2 regions of the Eubacterium sp. 3_1_31 genome follow, and region 2 is predicted to be linked to the other one. Evidence: riboswitches for the same ligand, from Rfam matches in the RefSeq annotation. Region 2 holds a riboswitch; the other holds the start of a gene.

Region 1 (11,903 bases), on a different contig from region 2:
ATAACAGATTGCTCATGTTATAAATATCATTCATTTCACTGCGTGGAATGATGCCTAAAAATTTCACATTTGCAGGTGGATTTTCAACGACTTTTTTCAGTTCTTCATAGCCATCGGTAATCTTTCCAAAAGAGAACCCACCACACCAAACGAATTGAATATGCGGTAATTTTTTAGCAACCTCAATAAAGTCCAGCACCCCTTTACGAGTCTGTACCTGACCAACGCCAATAACGACAAAAGCATCTTCTGCAATGCCATATTTCTTACGTATAGCGAAACGTTCTTCTTCACTTTTTTCATAAAAGTCTTCCTTGGACACATAATTGGGAATATATACCATCTTTTCTTTAGGTATATCATAAGTTTCCAATTCTTTCATAAACGTCGGATTTACAACAATCAGATAATCGGCTGTCTTATAGAAGCTTATAACATATTTTTTGAATACATGAAATAATGCCTTAGGCAATTGAATACTGCCATCTAAGGTATCAGGTAAAAAATGTACATAACATACATTAGCATTTTTATTATTTTTCATACGCAGATAATTCTGCGGTTCTATCGTATGAGAATGAACGATATCTGCTTTTTTCACACTGTTGATGCGAACATCGAACAGATCACTTGCGCCTTCGCTGACTAGTTTCACCTGTTCCAGATAAGCACTTCCTACTCCCTGGCCTTCCACTTTATCGGCATTGGAAAGCATATTAATGACAATTCGTTTATCCAATCTGATTCCCTCCTGTTATCGCAAGAAACAAAAAAAGTTAACCTTTTTCTGCTTTGACAGAAGTATTATATCATATTTTCCATATATGGAATAGATTGACTGCTAACAACTTTGTAAGAAAGCCTTAAGAAATCCTAAGAGTTGCATAGTGTCACCTTTGAAAAAATAACTATCTTACATATAGCGCAAAAGTTCATATACATGCTGATACGCTCGTTGCAAGCGACGATATAATGTGCTTTCTACGATATCTCCTTGATGCAGCATGATGATTCTGCGATCTAAGCCGCGGACATACATATCTAACAATAGATCTTTCTCTTGCTTGGGTAATTGTAAAATCGTTTGAAGCAATTGATATGCATGATGATCACGACTTTGTTTCTGCAGATGTCGCAAATTCCGTTGCTCCATTGCTTTTAAGACTGGCTCTTTCCTCTGTTTACAGTCATTTCGTAAATCTAAGACACTTCTTGTATAATGCAAATAATCCACAAGCTCATCCTCAATTTGCAGATGCCTGCCATCTTCCTCATATAAGACACTATGCAGCCGCAATTCTTCTGCATATCGTTGCAAAAACAGCATTTCTTTCTTAATTTGCTGTGTAATTTGTTTTTGTATATGTATCTTTTCCATGCCATACCTCCTACCATACTGTCATACGATAAAAAAAAGAGAAAAGCGTAAATTTTCTCCATTTTGTATATTTTAAATTTAATTTCTCTCTAATTTCTTGAAGAATTCCGTTAAATCGTAGCCGCTGACAACGATTTCCGCTTGTCGACCATGTGTATTCCAAAGGATGGGATTTCCTTTAAAATCATAAGCATATCCATGCTGCATCTTAGCCATGATCATCGCTAGCATGACATCTCGCAAATTGCGCTTTGCGCAACAATACGCCATAGCTTCATAACGCATACAAGCCAGTATTGCAGCAGGACAGTTCCATCCATGCACTTGATCATCGATCACTTCATATCCCGCATCTTGCATTTTTTCTACCAACGCTTGAGGAACCCGCGCATTCTTAAACAGTAATTTGGGCATTGGCGGTTGCGAAGGAAAGGTCAATTTTTCACCCTGTTCATAAGTTTTTAAGGATGCCTGTTCATAATACATTGTTCCAGCATCCTCAACATAAGAATAGCAAACATCACGTGCTGGAAAATAAACAATTACAATAAGTGGCTCATGTTCTTGCAGCAAAGTCACACATATCGAATAGGTATCCGCCTGCTGAATGTAGGGCAACGTACCATCAATTGGATCAATAATGAGGGTATATGCATGATCCTGCTTTGGATATAAGCGCAACGAGGGTGTATCCTCTTCCACATCTAAAGTTACCATATGACCAAGATAAGGATACACACTTTGTAACAGCATCTCCTGTACTAACTCATCCACCTTAGTTTTCGCTTCTCTCATTGCAAAATGTGCATCACTTTCTCGTTCTTCACGTTCAATGGTTTTCCCTTCGTTTTGAATATTGGCCTGTAAATTTCTTGCCACAACACCGGCTGCTTTTACTGTTTGAAATAAAATTGGTGCTATCGTATGCACATCCATCCTTACTCATCTCCCTATCTGCTATTTATGCTGTTTCTTAGCTAAATACCTTTTGCGCATTTGCAAACCGAACATCGCACTTAAAACATCAATGCCCACATCTTGAATTTATCCGCTTCTTCCAATTACAAACAAATGAAGAAAGAAGCGCTGTTGGTACAAATACACTGCATAAAAAAGCGAGTATCCACGCATGATGATATGTGTCTTCATGAAAACAACCCTAGTATTGCATCGTCAAGCTTGTATATTCACTCCTATTCACAGCCTTCCTAAAAAAACTGCACATCATCTCTAAATAAAGTTCCTTGTTGTGCATATTCCTAACCTCGTATTTTCTCCATGTATCATCTATTTAATAGTAACGAATACAAGGTGAAAATGCAATGGAACATCGCGTATTATTTACAAACATCTCGAAACTGAAGTTGTCATAGAAAAAGTAGGGAGATTACACGGTTGTGCTTTTTCCCTACAGATTCATGATGACAAAAGGAACTAAGTGCTCCCTTTGGATTATCTTTTTTTGTTTATTGCTTTTGTAATCGATAGCGTTTTAAAAATGCTTTCGTACGTTCATTTTGTGGATGCTCAAAAAGCTCACTCGGTGTTCCCTGCTCACAAATAACACCTTGATCCATAAATACGACACGTGAACTGATATCATGAGCAAATGCCATTTCGTGTGTTACGACGATCATGGTTAAACCATCTTTAGCCAATTGTTTCATGACATCCAGAACATCACCTACCATTTCCGGATCTAATGCACTGGTTGGCTCATCAAACAATAGGATTTCAGGATCCATACACAAAGCGCGAGCAATTGCCACACGCTGCTTCTGACCGCCAGATAGCTGCATACTGCTGGCATTGGCAAACATCTCCATACCAACCTTACGCAGATTATCCAACGCTTTTGCCTTCGCCTCTTCTTTACTGCGTTTCAAGACCTTGAGCTGGCCTAGCATACAGTTTTCTAATACCGTTTTATTATTGAATAAATTAAATGACTGAAACACCATACCAACATGTGATCGATGAACATTCAAATTCAACTCACCCTTTAAGATATCCTTACCATGATAAAGTATTTCACCGGCATCCGGTGTTTCTAATAAATTGATACAGCGTAATAACGTTGATTTTCCACTTCCGCTAGAACCAATAATAGTAATAACCTCATTGCTATCACAGTGAAAATCAATATCCTTTAACACTTCCAAAGAACCAAAATGTTTTTTTAAATGACGAATTTCTAACAAAGTATCACTCATGCCAAATCACCTGCCTTAGGTACGCTTTGACTAGTCGGAAAGGAAGTCTTAGGCATATGCAGACGTTTTTCAATCCATGTCAACAATAGCGTAGCAGCACTCGTCAATAGCAAATAAATAACACAGGTAGATAGAAAGGTTTCCGTAAACAGCATCATACTTCCCGCTACAGAACTAGATTGGAAAAACAATTCCATTACGCCAATGACATTCAGCATAGAACTATCTTTGATATTAACAATTAATTCATTGCCTAAAGAAGGGAAGGAGTTGCGAATGGCTTGTGGTAAAACGATGGCTGTCATGGTCTGTGTATTTGTCATACCAAGACTTCGAGCAGCCTCAATTTGCCCCTTATCGATAGATTGAATCCCTGCTCGTATGATTTCGGACATGTAAGCACCCGTGTTTACAGATATGATGACGACTCCAGCAACATTAGCACTCCATCCCAGATAAGGGCGCAATGCATAATACAGAAACATTGCCTGTACCATCATTGGCGTACCCCTAAAAAACCATACATATACTGCCACAATGCTATGCAAGATACGTTTTACTATACGTATTGGCATACGATCACGCGGCTCTATTTTTACGGCTCTGACACCACCAAGCACTAGACCAATCAATAAACCGAAGAAAGTGCCCAATACTGCCAACATTAACGTAATCTTAATACCATACCATAATAATGGTATATTGTTTTGGAATATCCACCAGGCTTTTGGCAGCATTCCTTCAGGAACAGCAGCAATTACCATGTAAGAAACTCCTCCTTATTCTGCCTTAGGCTGAGCTTTTCGTGCTTCTTTCATCCATTCATCTCGCGTTTTCTTAGAAAGATTATCAACTGCTTTTTGAACGTCTTTAAAGAGCTGGGAATCACTAGTCCCTTTCTTCATAGCAATAGAAACACTTGTATCAATGTCAAAGCCCTTCCCTTTTTTGAAATGTACAATGGTAAGATCCTTATTAGCCGCAACTGCCCCTTCAGCTACAGGAAGTTCCGCTGTAATACCATCCACTTCTTTTTTCTGTAAAGCCACGATCATTTCAGGATAAGTCGCTTTTGGTGTTGCATGCTTTACCCCTTTGATTTGATCAATGACCGTATCATAATTCGTACTCTTCTGACCAATAACGGTTTTGCCCTTAAATTGTTGAATATCATTGTATTTTGCAACCTTTTTATCACTCTTACGAACGATCATAACCATTTCACTTTCATAATATGGCGTAGTAAAATCCATACCTGCGCGGCGTTTATCATCGGCTGTCATCCCAGCAATCACCGCATCAATCTCACCTGAATTCAATGCTGGCTGTAATCCTTCCCAGCTAACTTTTTTAACTTCGATTTCACGATCCAACTGTTCTGCCACATAACGTGCCACACGTACATCATAGCCATCACAATAACCGGCTCCACCGATTGCTACACTGGTATCTGTCTGCTCATTGCTCTGCCAATTAAATGGCGCATAGTTACATTCCATACCAACTACAAACTTTTCTTTACCAGTTACGCTAGATACATTTTTTCCATCATCTTCGCTTCCTCCACATCCGGAAAGCACAAATGTCATTGCCAATGCGGCTGTTGCTAATTTCTTAAGTTTCATTTTTTTACCTCTTTTCTTAATACACAAAAAAGTCGCGCTATTGCACGACTCCATAGTTCGAGTGTCAATAGCTCCTCTTCATCTTACATGAAGGAGTGTTATCGGTATTTCCAGATAACCCCAGATAACTTCCCCGCCGGAAAATCACCTTCGGCGATGATTACCTTTCAAAGTTTTCACTGCCTGCCGGCTCCTACTCCTACTCTGACGCATCGCTGCCTCTATATGATTTTTTTGTCTTTCCTACTTTATCGCAATTCATCTTTTTTGTCAACCGTCAATTATTTACAATTTCTTCATAAATTTTGACTTGCTTTTCTATACTTTCCATAGAGCAGCAATAGCCCTCCACTGCCTAAGAAGAGGCTCAAGATCTCTATTCTCCTGGTAATATCTTTCGTCTGCACATCTTTATTTGCAGAAGATGATGCATCATTCCCCGTTGCGAAAGAGGGGTCTTTTTGATGAGAGGCAGAAGAATCATCGTCTTGTATTGGTAAAGTTTTGTTTTCAAATTTTGGTTCTATCACAACTTCCCATTGTTCTTTCCCATCCATCTGCAATGGAACACTAAACAACGATGGGGCACTGCTATAAATACTGTCTTGTAGAGTTGCCTGCTTTTCTTGTACTAATAAATACATCCCCGCTTCTTGCTTCGTAAAAACCGCTTCACCTTGGCTATTAGTTGTACTCTGTATACCTTTTAAACCATGCTCATGTACATAATCGGCTAACATTTGAGCATTTTGTTTTTGATGCAAAGAATCCATATCATCTAAATTCAGTGATACATGCAGAAAATCACCACTTTGAGTCCATTCTGAATCTTTCCAATCGGCAACTTTGTATATCGCAAACGATACATTTTGTAATGCGTGCCTATCATCACCATCCTTTTGTATGATTGCTTTGATAATGACATTTCCATATTCCTTTGCGTATGCAATACCAAAAGGCATTATAAAAAGCAGACTGCAGAAGAAAATACCAATACTGATTTTATATCGTTTATTTCCTTTCTTCATATGCGTTTCCTTTCTTTGGTACATACCACTTTACACTTATATATACCCCAATTAATACAATACATGCAACACCTAATGCTTTAATATAGAATGGCAATTCAGCCTTTAATTCCATTTCATCAGCTATTTTAACAGCTTCCTCATAAGGAATCCTTGTTCCTCTCACTAATAGGCGATGTGTATTTATCGCATAAGGCGTACACGTCAATAAAGTTACATAATCTTTTCCTTCTACTATGGATAACGCCTGGGTTTGTGTTGGTTTCACAGTTAGTATCTGATCCACCTGATAAGCAAGGGTATGATGCAAAACTTTGATGTAAAATACGTCCCCTTTTTCCATTTTATCTAGATCGGTAAAAAGTTTTGCGCTAGGCAATTTCCGATGTCCAGATAATACCGTATGACTTGTTTTCCCGCCCACCGGCAAAGAAGTTTCTGGTAAATGTCCGATACCAGATTGTAATACACGTTCGATCTTGTCTGGTCGCAGTTGATCTTCACTTTTTTGATAAATAGCATCTGTCTGATTGATCTCTACATTATGAATGATTGCATTACTGTCTTCAAGCATGCCCTTTTGTCCAATCTTGTACCAGTGAAATTTTCAATTGGCTTCCAGACAATCGTTGTTCCTGAAGCTGTTCCATTCTCTGTTAAATAAATATCACGGAAAATAATATAATTCGCCGTATTGCTATAGGTTGCTCCAGCTTTTCCGATATTGATGGGGTTAGTACTGGTTGCATCATAGGTTAATTTTTGCTTGACATCTAGTTTACTACCATAGTAGTTGTAACATTTTGTTGCATCCGCAATCGTAATTCCATCTAAATTTTGACGATCACCTAATTTATGTTCTCCATTCTTTACGGCATATAATTCTCTATTAGACCAGTCAAACGTCTCATCAAACTTAATCAAATCTGCATCTCCTGGATAATACAGACGAATTGGATGATCCGCATTGTCTTCTTTGACCTGCCATTCAGAAGTTATCATACTGGTTTAACCTTTTCTTCATATACTTCCCAAATTGGTTCTGTAACTTTTGCATTCGTACCGATTGCTCTTAGCTGTTTTTGATTCCCAATTAGGATATAATCTTTATTATCAATAGTCTTAACATACTGTCCAAAATACTCTCTTCCATCATATACCGATGGATATTGATCCGTATTGGTGAAAGCAAGGGCAGCTACTTTTAAGGTTACCTCTTCGATAGAAAAAGAGGAAGCAAGCACATACGTATGTGATTTGCCATAGGTTAAATGTGTACCATCCTTTAATGTATAAACTTGTCCAATACCAAGTGTTTCCGCATTCAAAGCATAATGATTTTTTTATGCATCCTATTCCCCTGTGGCATGACTTTACTCAACCCTTTCAAATGTTTATATGATGTTAAAGTATTTTTCATGGCATCTGTATGAATGATTTCAGGTAACTTTTAAATAATCACAAATACATCATACCTATTTCTACTTAAAAGTTTAGCACGCTTATTTCTCATCGTCAATAAAAATAGTTATTTTATGTATGATTCATTAAGTATATTTACTCTTTCATACAATGTGATTGATAATAGATTGCTTTTCCTATGTTTTCCTAAATAACCTGATCAAATAAAAAAAGCTAGGAATCAAACGAATTGATTACTAACTTAATAAGAAAAAATATGATATATTATTTTATTTCATCCACCGTCGCAAAACGATAGCCTTCCTTCTTCATATTCTTTATAAAGGTATCCATGGCTTCATAGTTTCCTTTATTGCTAGGATGCAAAAGATAGATAGCACCATTATGATAATGATCCATCATTGTCTTTAATGCTTCTTCTCCACTTACATCACTGGCATAATCATAATAAGCGTGACTCCAAAAATACGTACGATAACCTAAATCCTTTACCATTTTCATTGCACGTTCGCTGCCTCCGCCTTTCGGAAAACGAAAGACTTTTTTCATTGGTACTCCGCATACTTCCATATACGTTTTTTCTGTCTCTGTAATTTCCTTAACAAAAGCATCTACATCTTTTGCGTTGGCAAGTGTCGTCATATCATAATGGTGCCAAGTATGATTGCCGATTACATGACCATGCTTCACAAGATCGCGCATAAAATCGGCTTCATTCTTGATATAGTTACGCGTCAAGAAAAAGGTCGCTTTCACGTCGTTTTTATTTAAGACATCAGCAATTTGTTTGATATAGGTAATATCATTTCCCCCTTCATCAAACGTCAGATAAATAACCTTTTCATCTTTCCCCTGATAATAAGCATCATATTTATCTAATAAGCTTTGCGGTTTTGCGCCAGTAGTCCGTTTATGTTCCTTACTTTTATTAAACCACCATTCTTCTGCAGTATTGTCGTAATCATCATGATTATAATACAGCTTGGTCGTTGTAGGATCTTTACAAACCTGCACTTTACGTGTGACACTGGCAATATTGTTACTAGCGTCTTTGACTTGATAAACAATGTCATAGGTACCTGTTTTTTTCATATTAACATGATGTTTAACCGTTACCTTTTTGGTTAGATCACCATCATAATTATCCTGTGCATGAAAGCCTGGTTCTTGATACGTACCATTCTCAAACACTCGGATCATCTTTCCTTGTTTTAGTGTAATAGTAGGTGCTTTCGTATCAACAACATGTACCGTTCGACTTACTTTTTTATCATAACTATCAAGATGATAGACGATTGTATACGTTCCTAATTTATCTGTATTCAGATTCGAGGTGCGTTTTACTTCATCACTATAATCATGAAATCGATAGCTCGCTATCACTCCGGGATCGCGAAATGATTCATGTACCTGTACCTTCATTTCTTTGTCTCCATCCACTTTTAACAATGGTACGAATAAGCCACTGAAAAAGAGTATTTTAACGAGTACACCTATTACACAAATACCTAAGCATGCCAAAATTCCATAAATCGTATAGCGGCAACGTCTGCTCATATGCATCACCTCATGGTAAAGCGTATGCATAAGCATCATTTTTTATGATTGTTAAGTAGTTTATAATCGTATGTATCCATGCCCATAACATTTATTAAGAATGGTACAAGTTAATCGCATTATTTATTATTCTTGGCGATAATGATACATTCCAATTAATTGCTCACTGCAACGCAAACCATCAATCGCCGCCGATACAATGCCTCCTGCATAACCGGCTCCCTCACCACAAGGATAGATACCTTTGATTTGTATAGAGGTACAATCTTCTTTATTTCTTATCATGCGAATTGGAGAACTGCTGCGTGTTTCCACACCAATCAGCACAGCATCTTGATAGGCAAAGCCTTTCAATTTTTTATCTAATCCTTGTATTGCTTCTTCCATCGCCTCACACACATAGCTTGGCAAGATAGCATGCAGATTTGCCGGTGTTACCCCTAACGCATAGGTTGGTACTACACTGCCAAACCCTTTTGAAGTTTGATGTGCCAAAAAATCCTTAACCAATTGTGCTGGAGCCTTATAAGAACATCCGCCTGCCTGAAATGCTTTTTTCTCTAATGTTTCCTGAAATTGAATCGCTTTTTCCGGGTCATTCCCATAATCCTCAGGACGTATTTGTACCAACAAGGCACTATTGGCATTTTCTCCATCACGGGCATGCTCACTCATGCCATTTACCACAACGCCACCTTCCATAGAGGCACTTGGCACGACATATCCACCCGGACACATGCAGAAAGTATATACCCCGCGCCCATTGGATGCCGGATAGGTCAAACGATATTCTGCCGCTTTTAAACGAGGATGATTCGCATATGCTTTGTATTGCGCTTCATTGATCAAGCGTTGTGGATGTTCGATTCTGGCTCCTACAGCAAATGCCTTTGGCTCTACTGCAACACCTCGTTTCATCAACATACGCATCGTATCACGAGCGCTGTGACCGATTGCTAAGATTAGTTGTTCACACGGTATCACTTCACCATTTGCCACAACACCACAGACTTCTCCTTTTTCAATCAAGATATCATCTAAACGCGTAGAAAAGCGGATTTCTGCCCCTAAACGAAGGATTTCTTCACGCATGCGTTTCACGATATCACGTAATAAATCCGTACCGATATGGGGATGCGCTGTATATAAAATATCTTCAGGAGCTCCAAAGCGTACAAACTCTTCTAAAATCTTGCGAATGCGTACATCCTTTACTCTGGTAGTTAATTTGCCATCGCTAAACGTTCCGGCACCACCTTCTCCAAACTGCACATTACTTTCGGTATTTAAAATTCCTTCCTTCCAGAAGTGTTCAACGCTTTTTACACGTTTTTCCACACATTCTCCACGTTCTAAGATCAAAGGTTGATACCCCATCTGGGCTAATAACAAAGCTGCGAACATACCGGCTGGTCCAAAGCCAACAACAATCGGGCGATGGACAAGTCCGACAACACCTTTTTTCGGCATGCGATAGCGTTCATCCGGCGTCTTGGTGATATCCTTATGAGGATGTTTTAAGACATTTTCTTCATGTTTGAGGGTACAATCCAGCGTATACGTAAACTGCATATGGCGCCATCTTGCATCAAAGGTTTCTTTATGAATGCGCCAAGATAGTAATTCCTCTGGTGCTATGCGCAATTTTTTAATAATTTTTTCCGGAAGTAACGTCATATCTTCTTCTAACGTTAAATGAATTTGTTGAATACGTATCATAAGTATTTTTCTCCTTTAAAAGGGAAAAGAAAGCCAATCAGCTTTCCTTTCTAAGCATATAAATGTTTGAAAATAGGGAAATGTTTTGCTAGTGTATAAATAATGAGCGCAAACAATAAGGAAGACAACGCAACAATTCCATATTGTAATAAAGCATTCATCGTTGGAAATAAAGCTGTGACCACAACAACAAACATAAGATGAGATACATAGATCAATAACGATAACACACGCAAGGTCTTATAAAGCTCTTTGACCTTAAGATCTATGGATAATAAAGTAATAAATAAGAATGCAACCGTTGGTACCAACATCAAATACATACTTGCCAAATCATGCATATAACCTTGTTCTCTTAAGAAAAAGCATTCTCCGAATAAAGCACACAGGGACAATACAAAGCCGATAAAGGGTCCTAAGGTACTGCGGCTTACGACCATGCGCCCTTGCGCAAAATAAGCACCTAAAGAAATAAACAACATACCAAAGAAAATCCCATTTCGCGTTGTCACAAAAAGCTGGATGTAATAATGATATGCACGACCTATATAAGGTAACTCTCCAATCATCTGTGGATAAACATTACCAAGCATCCCTATGAGATACAAAAGGGCACTGATGATTATCGTTGTCGTCAAGGAAACATAACGACGCAGAACATAAACAGCACATACCGCTACCATCAAAGCTGGTAAAAACCAGAGATGGTAATAACTTCCAGTAAAAAAGAAGTCACGCAGATAGCGCAAGAAAGTCATCGCATGTAATCCATCGCCCCTAACTAACAAATAATTAAATGGCAAATAGAAGATTGACCAAATCAGATAAAGTTTACCTAAACGAAATACATAATGTTTTAAGGCCGTAACATTTGCATAATCATTCCATTCTCTTTCATTATCCAGTTTAGCAAAAAATAAATAACCGGAAATTATGAAAAACAAAGGTACGGCAATTCTGG
Region 2 (11,903 bases):
TGGCATAACAATAAGCGCAGCCATGATTACAACAATTATAATCACCAATATCTACCGTTGCCAAACACGCACATTGTGTTCGTACGCCTTTTTCTTTTAATGCTATCGGATATCCTACCAAAGCTTCTATCTCTTTACGATCTACGCATAAGCCCTTTTGGATATGATAAGGGGATAAATCAATGGCTTCCGCACAAGTTTGTATTTGCATACCATAGGATACGCCAATTTCTCCAAGACATTTTCCTATGGCCAACATCTGTGCATGACGCAACTCTTGTAAATGTAAAGATGGCGCATGTTTTTGTGTGTTTTTATACATATCAAGAAAGGAAATGATGATTTTGTTTATTTTGCCTTGTAACTTTGCACAAAGTTTTTCAAAGGCTTGTGCATGGTAGCTGATGGTATAACGTTCATTTAAGAGAATCGGATCATAGCGTACATATACACGATCTTTTCCAATTTGTTTTGATAGCTCCACAATGCCCTCTAAAATGGCTTTTTTATCTAAGACATGGGACTCTATATCCTGATGATAAGGAGTAAATGTCACATGAAAGAGATAGGGAAAAGGAATTTCGGATAAGCGATGCAATATGGGCAAAGGATTTTTTGTACAGAAGATCATCGCATCAATTTGGTCTTGTGTTAGTGCTATACGACTGATCTGGTGAGGATTAAAAGGATTTCGTACGTCCACAAAACCTGCTTTGAAACGTTGAAACAGCCATTCACTGTAAAATGCCGGAATATCACACCTGCCACTTACAAACAACAACATAACCTCACCTCCTATAGTGTAAGACGATCTTTGCCATCATAGGTATCATTAGCATCTAATCTTGTATTTGATATAAAACCATGCGGTATTCGCGCATGGTTATGGATAAAAAGTTGTATCACATACAAACATGTCCGTATGTGCGTAATGACGGAGTGCCTTTTCAATCCGTGTTTTATCTTCACTCAACGCAAACACGGTGCTTCCGCTTCCTGACATTAAGACACAGGGAAAGCCCATGGCAATTAGCTCCTGTTTGATATCAGCAATCTGAGGAACCAGTTGGAAAGCACTATATTCTAATGAATTCGCAATATACTGCGGTAGTTGTTCATACTCTTTATTTTGTAACAGTTTTTGAATGATATGCGCATTCGGATGTGGACATTTCGCAAAATCCAACGTTGCAAAGGCTTCTTTGGTAGATACACCGATAGAAGGTTTTACAAGTAATACATGTGGCTTCCAGTCAAAGTGAAATGGCGTTAGTTTTTCCCCGATACCTTGTACTAAAGCACTTTCCTGTAAGACACAGAAAGGCACATCTGCCCCAAGCTGTTTTCCTAGCTGTGCTAATTCTTCCATCGTTATAGAAAGATGACACAAACTTTGAATCCCTCTAAGAACGGCTGCTCCATCGGCACTTCCTCCGGCTAGGCCGGCTTGTGAAGGTATGCGCTTATGCAGATGTACATGGAAATGTTCTTTTAACGCAAAGGTGTTTCGCATTAATTGAACAGCACGAACAACGGTATTTGTATCATCCATGGCAACTTGTGAATCATCTGTTGTGAACATATCTTCTTTTGCAATGGATATTTCAATCGTATCATGTAAGGCCAGTGGCAACATGATCATTTCTAATTCATGATAGCCATCTTCACGTTTCCCTACAACATTTAATGTCAGATTGATTTTAGCATGAGCCTCAACGATCATCTTGCATCACCTCGTATAAATGCAGAAATTCATCCAGTGTCAAGCTTTCTGCTCTTCTCTTAGCATCGATATCGGCCTTTTCTAAATAAGCTTTTGCGGTTTCTTTATCACTGCAATATTCCTGAAAATTATTTAAGATGGTCTTACGACGTTGTTTAAAGCAAGCTTTGACCATTGCGAAAAATGGTTCTTCTTGTAAATTTGTGTAATGTTTGCGAAAGGTAAATTGCAACACTGCGCTATCAACATTAGGTTTGGGATGAAAAACATTTTTTGGAACTTTCATAACAGCGCGTACATCACAGCGATATTGCGTTATAATGCTTAACGCATTATATTCTTTCGTATTTACTTTCGCATGAAAACGATCTGCCACTTCTTTTTGCATCATTACCGTAATCGCCGCAATATCCGCATTTGATTCAAAAATTTTAAACAAAATCGGCGTTGTAATATAATAAGGCAGATTTGCCGCTATCACGACATCCATACCTTTTTCACGATAACGATTTACCCATTCCCTTAAATCAATTGTTAAAAAATCCTGTAAAACAATAGAAACATTCGTATATTCAGAAAGTGTATCTGCTAATACATGAGGTAAACGTTCATCTATCTCAAAACAGACAACCTCTTTCGCATATTCACATAAATATTGCGTCAATGCGCCAATGCCCGGTCCGATTTCAAACACAACACAATGATCACTGACAATAGCACTGCGGGCAATCTTTTCTACAACACTTGGCTCTGTTAAAAAGTTTTGTCCGTAATTTTTCTTAGCGAACAGGTCATGCGTTTCTAAGATTTCCTTTGTTCTGGATGGGGTTGCGATAGGTTTCTTCATAATGATATCCTTTCTATACTAAAGCCGCAAACGCTTTAATAGCTGCCTCAATCATACAAGGTGGTAAGAACAGCCGCAGCAGCAGCCAAGACAATATTTTTAATTAACTTCGTAAAATTACTTCCTTTTTGGGTGCTTTTTACATCATACAAGCGAGGAAAAGCAAACAATAGAAAAGCGCTGTAAAATAAGACCTGCTGGCGCATGGTTTCATTATCCATACGTAACGCAAAGATTACGGCAATCAGAAAAACAAGATTACTGATGGATTTTAGAAAACGCCGTAACGAATACATGCGCATATCTAATAATGGTAAGCTTCCTTGGATATCCTCGTGATAAAAAATCATTGTGGATTCATGTTCCAAAAGCAACTTCCATCCCAGTGAGGTAAAGATATCTTCATCACCGAGGTATTTTACATCATAAATACAAAACTTCCCATATCGCGGTGCTGTTTTCACAAAACGAAAGAACAAAAACGAATCAAAAAAGATGTAAGAAAAATCTTTTACGATCCATCCCTTTATAGCCATTTGCCGCAACCATGTTTCTAATGTTTCACGTTGGACAAAGACACTGCGAATTTTTTGTTCTTCTTGTTTCATTTGCGCAACAGCTCCTCAACATCATGCAGTGTCAACTGCATCATATTTAAACGTTTAAACAACGTTTTGGCATTTGGTCTTCCTAAATAAAGCGCCTGAGCAACTTTTTCTCTTTGATGAGCGGCAGCTTTCCCCCCATGCAAGCCTAAAGATAAATATTCTTCCCAGGATATACTTTCAACAGGCTGTTCTTGATAGGTGAATACATGAGATAATGCATCCAACAAATCTTTTTTTGATGCATGTTCTACACCGACCTTCTTCGCTGTTTTTGCTTTATGCTTCTCGATATATGCATTTTTACAGCCGGGAATTTTCTGATTGATGGCAGTACGAATGATTTCCCCGGGATGATCAGGATCGGTAAAGATGATGACACCTCTGGTTTTGGCAGCCTGCTCAATGAGTCGCAATGTTTCTACTGACAGATGGGTACCATGAGTTTCAATGGTATCACAGTCAATGCAGCTTTGTAGCACGTTGGTATCATTTTTTCCTTCCACAACAATAATTTCTTTAATTTTCATGGATATCACCTACCTCTATAGTTTACCACAATTTTATCTTAGACGCTATTGCCTCTCTTTGATGTTTAAGGATTGCCTTTTTTATATTTTAAACACAAAAAAGATTGATCCTTTATCATATATGGAAAGTATCAACCTATCTTTTATCTGCTAAATTGTCGTAGTACATTTAAGCAAACTTTAGTTTAACTATTTTACAATTCCCCTAGGCTCTAGCGGGAATTCGCAGCTGCTATTTTCTTATGTAGCATCCATATAGCCATATTATACCAAAAGCTTATTTGTACATAAGCTCTTTCTACTTTTGCCAGAATTGGCGAATTTCACTTATGAAATACAAGGAACAGGTAATAACGATCGTTTTCTTTTTCTTTAACATATACGTTAATGCCGCATGATAATCTTCAATAAGATGGAGCTGTTTTCGATTTTTTAAACAACGGATATCTAAAGAGCGCTCATTATCAAAATGTGTGATGGTAATATCACTTGTAATGGTTTCTAATATCGATAACATCGTTTCAAAGTTCTTATCTTTTAAGACAGAAAATAAAACAGCGATATCGTCATAACCTTGTAAAGAGTTGCACAATGCCTGGATACCATCCGGATTATGCGCTCCATCTAAAATCACAATCGGATCTTTCTGCATAATTTCAAAACGACCGATCCACACAGCTTTACGTAAACCAGCCAAAATCTGCGCATCCTTTATTTCCACAAGTCTTTTTTCACGTAGCCGCCAAATTGTTTCCAAGGCAAGCGCCGCATTGCGAATCTGATAATTCGCCATAGAAGCCAGTGTCACCTGTAAATGTCGATAGGTAAATACCGTTTGCAAATTTGTAGATAAATCACAAATCGGCTCTAAGGTGTACAATTTTACTCCTTGTGCATCGGCATGTTTTAAAAATACATCCAGGCAATCTGCTCTGGTTTCTGCACTCACCACATCTGCACAAGCTTTGATGATACCTGCTTTTTCTTCCGCAATCTTTGCATAGGTGTCTCCTAAAAGCTCCATATGATCCAATCCGATGTTTGTTATCACGCTGATCAATGGTTCCAAAATATTGGTCGCATCTTTGCGGCCTCCTAAACCAACCTCAAACACGGCATAGTCCACATGATGCCTTTCAAAGTAAATGCATGCCAGCATCATATCAATCTCGAACATGCTCAGATCCCAGGTAAGCCAACTTTCATAATAAGTATTGGCAATTTCTATGAATTCTTTTTCATCCATATACATATCATTGATGCGGATGCGGTCTAAATGCGTAATCATATAAGGAGAGGTAAAGGAGCCTACACAATACCCTGCTTCCTGCAGCATACTGCGGATATCATTGGTCGTAGAACCTTTTCCATTCGTCCCTGCAACATGAATACTTTTTAGTTTCTTTTGGGGATCCCCTATGCTCTTCATATAGTCCTTAAAATGCATCAAACCATATCCGCGATTCTTCCGTCCTTCAATAAGCTGAATAATTTCCTCTGCCTTTGTAAACATATTTAATCCTCAATCTTCCATTGCACCGGTGAATGCCCCATCTTTAACAAAGCAGTATTTGTCTTAGAAAATGGCTGACTGCCAAAGAATCCATGATAGGCCGATAAAGGAGAAGGATGTGCTGAAGTTATGATATGATGTAGCGGATTGGTAATGAATTCTGCTTTCTGTTGTGCCCAATTCCCCCATAAAAGGAATACAATACCTTCTTCTTTTTCATTCAATGCGCGAATAACGGTATCGGTAAAAATTTCCCATCCTTTTTTACGATGAGAACCGGCTTTTCCACACTCGACACTTAACACTGCATTCATCATGAAAACACCCTGTCTGGCCCAATCCAGCAAATAGCCATGTGAGGGCATATCGATATCCAAATCGGTCTTTAGTTCCTTATATATATTACGCAGACTTGGTGGCAGCTTTACCCCCTTGCGCACGGAAAAACACAAACCATGTGCCTGATTTGGCTGATGATAAGGATCCTGCCCCAAAATCACTACTTTCACCTTTTCATATGGACAAACATCAAAACAGGTAAACAAATCCTCACGTGGAGGAAAAATCGCCTTGGTTTTATATTCTTCATCTAAAAAAGCCATCAATTCTTGATAATAAGGCTTCTGTATTTCCTGTTGAAACAAATCATTCCAGCGCTTCATATGCATCACCTTCCAAACGCAGTAATCATACCATAAGACCATCTTCTTCACAATGTGCATAATTTTAAAAAAAAGTAGTGAGAATGAAACTTTTTGGCTTTTTCTTTCGTTAACTTAGTGAAGGAGTGCTAATTATAAAGATAGACAAAAAAATATCATAAAAAATTCTTAATTTTTCTAAAGATTGTCTTACATTTTAGTAATACACCCCTATCAAAAAAAGAATCATGCTATAATGCGGTTAGATAAACAAACACTTACGAAGTGAGGTGACTGATATGAAAGGGAAAGATCTTACCACGAATACAACGATTGCGACAACCCATCCGGATAATACAATACTGACGGCAATTGTGAAACCACGTAACATCCTGATTGTCATTGGTCTAATGGCTGTCTTTATCTTATCTTTTTATTTATTCACCTAGTACACGAGAAGATTCTTACAATTTCATAACTTTTCATGCAAAATAAGAGAAGTGTGCTATAATAGGTGAACCATGAACTGAGGGGTGAGAGGTATGATAGAGAAAAACATGCATCCGGAAAAACCGATGCCAGAAGAAGAGCGTGATTTACTAGGGGAAATCTTCAGTTTTCGTAATGTACTTCTATGTGCAATTGTGTTGGGAGTGCTATTAGTAGTCATTAATATCTTCGCGAAATAAAGAACGATAAACCATACCATATCATATAAAAGACACGTCTTATCAATGTACAAGCCACATGGTGATGATTGGCAAACATGCTAAAGACACGTGTCTTTTTTTTTATCGTCATTTGGTGATGTAGGTGGCAACTGTTTATGTTTGAAAAAAAGTACCGTATTGTTTCCTTTCAACGATCCTCTCTCAGCTTTCCCAAAAACAAATTTCCCTAATTCTGGGATGAAAAAGGTCTTAATATCTTGATAGTGTAAATGTTTTCTGAAATTTATTCTGTTATTTTCATAATGTTATTGTAATTTCATCTCATTAGTGGTATGATACAACCAATCAGATAGAGGAGCGGAAGCGACAAAGTTAATTGGAGTCGGCGGACATTTGACAGTTAGCTGAAGCAATTTCGCCGAACTACAACTTTTGGCAAGAAGTTGTGGTGGGTTTATGGAGAACATCCATAAAACTGTCTACAGTCGTAGGAGTGCTATCTTATTGTCCATGTAGTAAGTAAATTTCACATGCCAGTAAGGTCATTATCCTACTGGCATTTTTTAACGAGGTGATGAATGATGAAAGATAACGTTTTACACATCCAAGGCGTGTCTGTAGAACAGCTTGCGACGGCTTGCCAGACCCCTTTGTATATTTATGATGAGAATAAAATAACGGAAAAGCTTAGCCGTTTTCATGAATTATTTCAATCAGATACTTTTAAAACAGAAGTACTCTATGCATCCAAAGCGTTTTCCTGTAAAGCCATGGTAGAACTGGTCGCGCAATACGGTTTGTCCTTAGATGTCGTCAGTGGTGGTGAATTATATACCGCAAAACAAGCTGGATTTCCTATGGAACGTGTATATTTTCATGGCAATAATAAATCCTATGATGAAATCATGATGGCCTTAGACTATGGTGTTGGAACAATCATTGTCGATAATGCGATGGAATGCGATATGCTGGTAAAAGCCGTAAAACGCAGTGGCCGCAGCATCAAAACCATGTTAAGAGTAAATCCAGGTGTTGAAGCACATACACATAAATACATTGTGACCGCCCATTTAGATAGTAAGTTTGGCATTTCTATCACCAAGAAAAAAGAAATTGCCGCCATGATCCATACATTAACAAGCGTTGCGGAAATTACTTTTCTTGGTTATCACTCCCATATCGGTTCCCAGATATTTGATAAACAGGCTTATGTAGCGGAAATTGAAAAGCTCATGCAATTTACAAAAGAAATGCAAACTGAATATGATATTCATATCTCAGCTTTAAATTTAGGCGGCGGCTTTGCGGCACTTTATACGAATGCCGATCATCCTATTCCTTTACAAGATGTTTGTCATACTATCTTAGATACTTGTAAGAAAGAAAATGCCAAACAACAATTAAACATCGAAAAAATTATGATTGAACCAGGTCGCAGCATCGTAGCAGAAGCTGGCAGTACCCTATATCGTGTCGGTTATCAAAAACAAACAGAGCATAAGAAGTATATCTTTGTCGATGGCGGTATGAGTGATAATATTCGTCCAGCATTGTATCAGGCAGAATATGCCTGTGATATCGCCAATCGCATGCAGGAAGAAAAAACAGAAACCGTAACAATTGCCGGAAAATGCTGTGAATCAGGAGATATTTTGATTGAGAATGCCAAATTGCCAAAGATATCACAAAATGATCTGCTAATTATTTATACGACCGGTGCCTATGGCTATAGTATGGCCAGCAATTATAATAAGCTGGGACGTCCGGCAGTCGTTTTCGTAAAAGATGGCCATGCCCGTGTCGTCATTAAAAAAGAAAGCTATGAAAACATGTTGGACTTAGAATGTAATGAGGTCATCAACGTATGAATATAGTAGAGAAGTATGGAGGAACAAGCGTAGCCGATCTGGATAAGATACGCGCTATTGCTCAGCATGTCAAAGAAATGAAAGAGGCTGGTCACAATGTGATTCTGGTAGCTAGTGCCATGGGAAAAACCACAAATAAGCTTATTGAAATGGCAACGGCATTAGGTGGTCATACCAATGATAGAGAAATGGATTCCCTTTTATCTACCGGTGAACAGCGAACGATTACCCTATTAGCCATGGCGATTGATGCACTTGGAATACCGGCGATTTCCTTAACCGGATATCAATGTGGTTTCATTACCAGCCATCATCATGCACATGCGCGTATTAAAGATATTGACATCACCAATTTACAAAAACACCTGGACGATGGAAAGGTTGTGGTGGTGGCTGGTTTTCAAGGAGCTACCGAGCATGGTGAAATTACGACGTTAGGAAGAGGCGGCAGTGATACAACGGCCGTCGCCTTAGCTGCCAAACTTGGCTGGGACTGCTATATTTATACCGATGTCAATGGTGTTTATACCATTGATCCAAGAATGTATCCAAAAGCCAAACGTTTAAAAGAAATCACATATAATGAAATGATGCAGATGGCTTGTTTGGGCGCCGGTGTTTTGGAAACACGCAGTGTAGAGCTGGCTAGTAAATACAATGTACGCCTATTCTTAGGAAAAGCCTTAGAGAAAGATAAAAGTAAGGGGACGTTTATTATGGAAAAAACGAAAAATCTGGAAGATATGCCGATTACCGGTATTAGTATCAAGGAAGATTATGCAATTATGCGGGTGAACGATCTTCCCAATGATGGTATCTTTCTTGGCGAGTTGTTCACACTGATTGCCAAATTAGATATCAATTTAGATACAATATCGCAACAGTTGACGCATGATGGTAAAGTTAACTTTTCATTTTACTGTAATAAAAAACAATCGGATACCATTTTAAAGCATATCGATGAGTTAAATTCCAAATATCCGATTTCCCGTCTGTTGGGCTTTGTGAAACTTTCGGTCGTCGGTGTCGGCATTTCCACACACAGTGGTATAGCGGCAAAAGTATTAAGTACCTTAAATGCACATAATATTCGATATTACATGATAACATCAAGTGAGATTTCTATCTCATTGACCATAGAGGAAAAAGATAAACAGAAAGCAATTGAAGTCTTAGGGGAAGCCTTTGATCTTTAATCTATTTATAACAAAACACCGAAAGGTGAAAGGAGAACATCATGAAATTTGATCTTAAGGGAAGTATTGTAGCACTTATCACACCCTTCCATGAAGATGGAAGTGTCAATTTTGAAAAGTTACACGAATTATTAGAATGGCATGTTGCCAATCATACCGATGGTATACTGGTTTTAGGAACGACCGGTGAAAGCAGCACCATGACGCATGAGGAAGATGATGCTGTCGTCGAATTTACCTTACAAACGATTAACAAGCGAATCCCGGTCATTGTCGGCAGTGGCTCTAACTGTACACAGACAGCTGTTGAAAAAAGCTTGAAGTATGAAGAAATGGGAGCCGATGCCTTACTGGTCATTTCCCCATATTACAACAAAGCCAATGCCAGTGGAATGATTCAGCATTTTCTGGCCGTAGCCGATGCCGTTCATACACCAATCATCATGTATAACATTCCTGGCCGAACAGGTTGCAGTATCTCTGAAGAAGCCGTTGCCGTATTAAGTAAACATGAACATATTTGCGGTATTAAAGAAGCAAGCGGAAATATCGCTTATGCGACAAATATCGCCCGTTATCTGAATGATGATTTCCGTATGTATTCTGGAAATGATGACATGATTGTTCCTTTATTATCTTTAGGTGCCAGTGGTGTGATTTCTGTATTGGCAAATGTGATGCCACAAGAAACACACGATATGGTGATGGCATATTTACATCATGATGTAGATACAGCCTTACAGATACAGTTAGATAATTTAGATCTCATTCACGCTTTATTTATTGAAGTCAATCCGATTCCTGTCAAAGAAGCTTTGAATCTGATGGGCAAACAGGTTGGTGGATATCGTCTGCCGTTATGTGAAATGTCAGAAGAACATAAAGAGGTATTAGCTGCTAAAATGAAGGAGAAAGGTTTATGCTAAATATTCTAGTCGCAGGCTTTGGCAAGATGGGAAGACTGGTTGTCGACAGTATTCAGAAACAAGAAGATATGCAGGTGGTAATGATTGCCGATGGTACTCAGAAACCTGATTTATCAACACTGCAAGAAGAACTGCATGCGATTATCGACTTTTCACATCCCGCCAATTTAGAGTGGATTGCCCCTTATGTGAAGGAGCATCATACGCCTTATATCTGTGGAACGACCGGACATAGTGATATGCAGAAACAAGAAATCAATGCTTTAGGTATGTATGCCCCTATTGTCTTTCAAGCAAATTTCTCACTAGGTATTGCTGTCATGCAGGAAATTCTTAAGATGGTGACACCCTTGTTAGAAGATAGTTTTGACATGGAAGTCATAGAAGCACACCACAATCAAAAACAGGATGCACCTAGCGGCACAGCAAAGATGCTTGTCGATATTCTGAACAAGGATCATGCCTATGAAGAAGTACATGGAAGAGAAGGGTTCATTGGCAAACGACAAAAAGAAATCGGTATTCATGCCGTACGAGGCGGTACGGTTGCCGGAGAGCACAGTGTCCTCTATCTTGGAGAAGATGAAGTTCTGGAAATCAAACATACGGCTAATAGTAAACAGATTTTTGTGAATGGTGCTTTACGCGCAGCACGCTTTATCCAAAACAAGCCCCATGGTACGTATACCATGAAAGATATCTTATTTAATGAATAAAAACAACGAGAAAGTCTCTTACATAACGGATTATGTAGGAGGCTTTTCCATGTGTATGTTCAAGTGCTGTATACAATCTAAACAAACACTAAAACTTTGGTATTCACAATAGAAAGCTTGTCTTTTCCCAAAAAAGCGGTATGATGGATGTAGAAAGATAACCATAACATTAATTAGGAGATGTGATACCCATGGGATGAATAGAATAAGAAATATGATATAAAATCCTAAACGTATAGGGATTAGAAAGGAGTTAAAATGATGAAAGAATTTAGGAGTATTGTAATTGACGCAGATTCAAACACTTATACTATTAAAGATGGAACACAGGGAGAATACAAGTTATCAGAAATTAAAAAATATAGTATTTTAAATGAACATGCAAATTATCGTGGAAAAGCAGAACCTTTTCTTCATCAGGTACTTGGTGGTGCTTCCTCTTTTATAGCTGTAGAACCTAAATTGTATGTGGGAATTAAAATCACTACGACTGCAAATGAAACTTTAGCTGTTTATATTTCAGAGAATCCTGTATTGTTTAATTCTGATGCTTATATTGAAGATAAGCAAGAAGCAGAAAGAGTAAAAGCGGTATTTGATGAGTTCTTTAAAAAATAAAATTATGAATTATTAAAGCCTAGAAAATTGGGACATGAACAAAATCTAA

The links. A riboswitch is a leader RNA that binds a small molecule or an ion and turns the genes downstream of it on or off. The one in region 2 is predicted to bind lysine.
Region 1: it holds a riboswitch for lysine, as region 2 does, so the genes downstream of both, ACESSZ_RS09815 (transporter substrate-binding domain-containing protein) here and lysA (diaminopimelate decarboxylase) in region 2, are expected to answer to the same signal.

Annotation. Positions count from the first base shown of each region.
Region 1 covers NZ_CAXUBY010000022.1:9,314-21,216, forward strand. Annotated here, with positions in the region: gene ACESSZ_RS09790 (glycosyltransferase family 4 protein) at 1-715, opposite strand, end outside; gene ACESSZ_RS09795 (hypothetical protein) at 914-1,378, opposite strand; gene ACESSZ_RS09800 (inositol monophosphatase family protein) at 1,457-2,314, opposite strand; gene ACESSZ_RS09805 (amino acid ABC transporter ATP-binding protein) at 2,845-3,591, opposite strand; gene ACESSZ_RS09810 (amino acid ABC transporter permease) at 3,588-4,355, opposite strand; gene ACESSZ_RS09815 (transporter substrate-binding domain-containing protein) at 4,371-5,216, opposite strand; lysine riboswitch at 5,277-5,448, opposite strand; gene ACESSZ_RS09820 (pilin N-terminal domain-containing protein) at 5,513-6,244, opposite strand; gene ACESSZ_RS09825 (class C sortase) at 6,228-6,818, opposite strand; gene ACESSZ_RS09830 (hypothetical protein) at 6,782-7,246, opposite strand; gene ACESSZ_RS09835 (hypothetical protein) at 7,243-7,572, opposite strand; gene ACESSZ_RS09840 (immunoglobulin-like domain-containing protein) at 7,931-9,223, opposite strand; gene ACESSZ_RS09845 (NAD(P)/FAD-dependent oxidoreductase) at 9,350-10,942, opposite strand; gene ACESSZ_RS09850 (acyltransferase) at 10,993-11,903, opposite strand, start outside.
Region 2 covers NZ_CAXUBY010000021.1:26,564-38,466, forward strand. Annotated here, with positions in the region: gene ACESSZ_RS09625 (DUF1848 domain-containing protein) at 1-784, opposite strand, end outside; gene ispE (4-(cytidine 5'-diphospho)-2-C-methyl-D-erythritol kinase) at 884-1,723, opposite strand; gene rsmA (16S rRNA (adenine(1518)-N(6)/adenine(1519)-N(6))-dimethyltransferase RsmA) at 1,713-2,570, opposite strand; gene ACESSZ_RS09640 (DUF2812 domain-containing protein) at 2,618-3,178, opposite strand; gene rnmV (ribonuclease M5) at 3,175-3,705, opposite strand; gene ACESSZ_RS09650 (bifunctional folylpolyglutamate synthase/dihydrofolate synthase) at 4,004-5,218, opposite strand; gene ACESSZ_RS09655 (uracil-DNA glycosylase) at 5,221-5,880, opposite strand; gene ACESSZ_RS09660 (hypothetical protein) at 6,159-6,308, shown strand; gene ACESSZ_RS09665 (hypothetical protein) at 6,402-6,548, shown strand; lysine riboswitch at 6,873-7,037, shown strand; gene lysA (diaminopimelate decarboxylase) at 7,109-8,398, shown strand; gene ACESSZ_RS09675 (aspartate kinase) at 8,395-9,594, shown strand; gene dapA (4-hydroxy-tetrahydrodipicolinate synthase) at 9,636-10,520, shown strand; gene dapB (4-hydroxy-tetrahydrodipicolinate reductase) at 10,514-11,236, shown strand; gene ACESSZ_RS09690 (hypothetical protein) at 11,498-11,854, shown strand.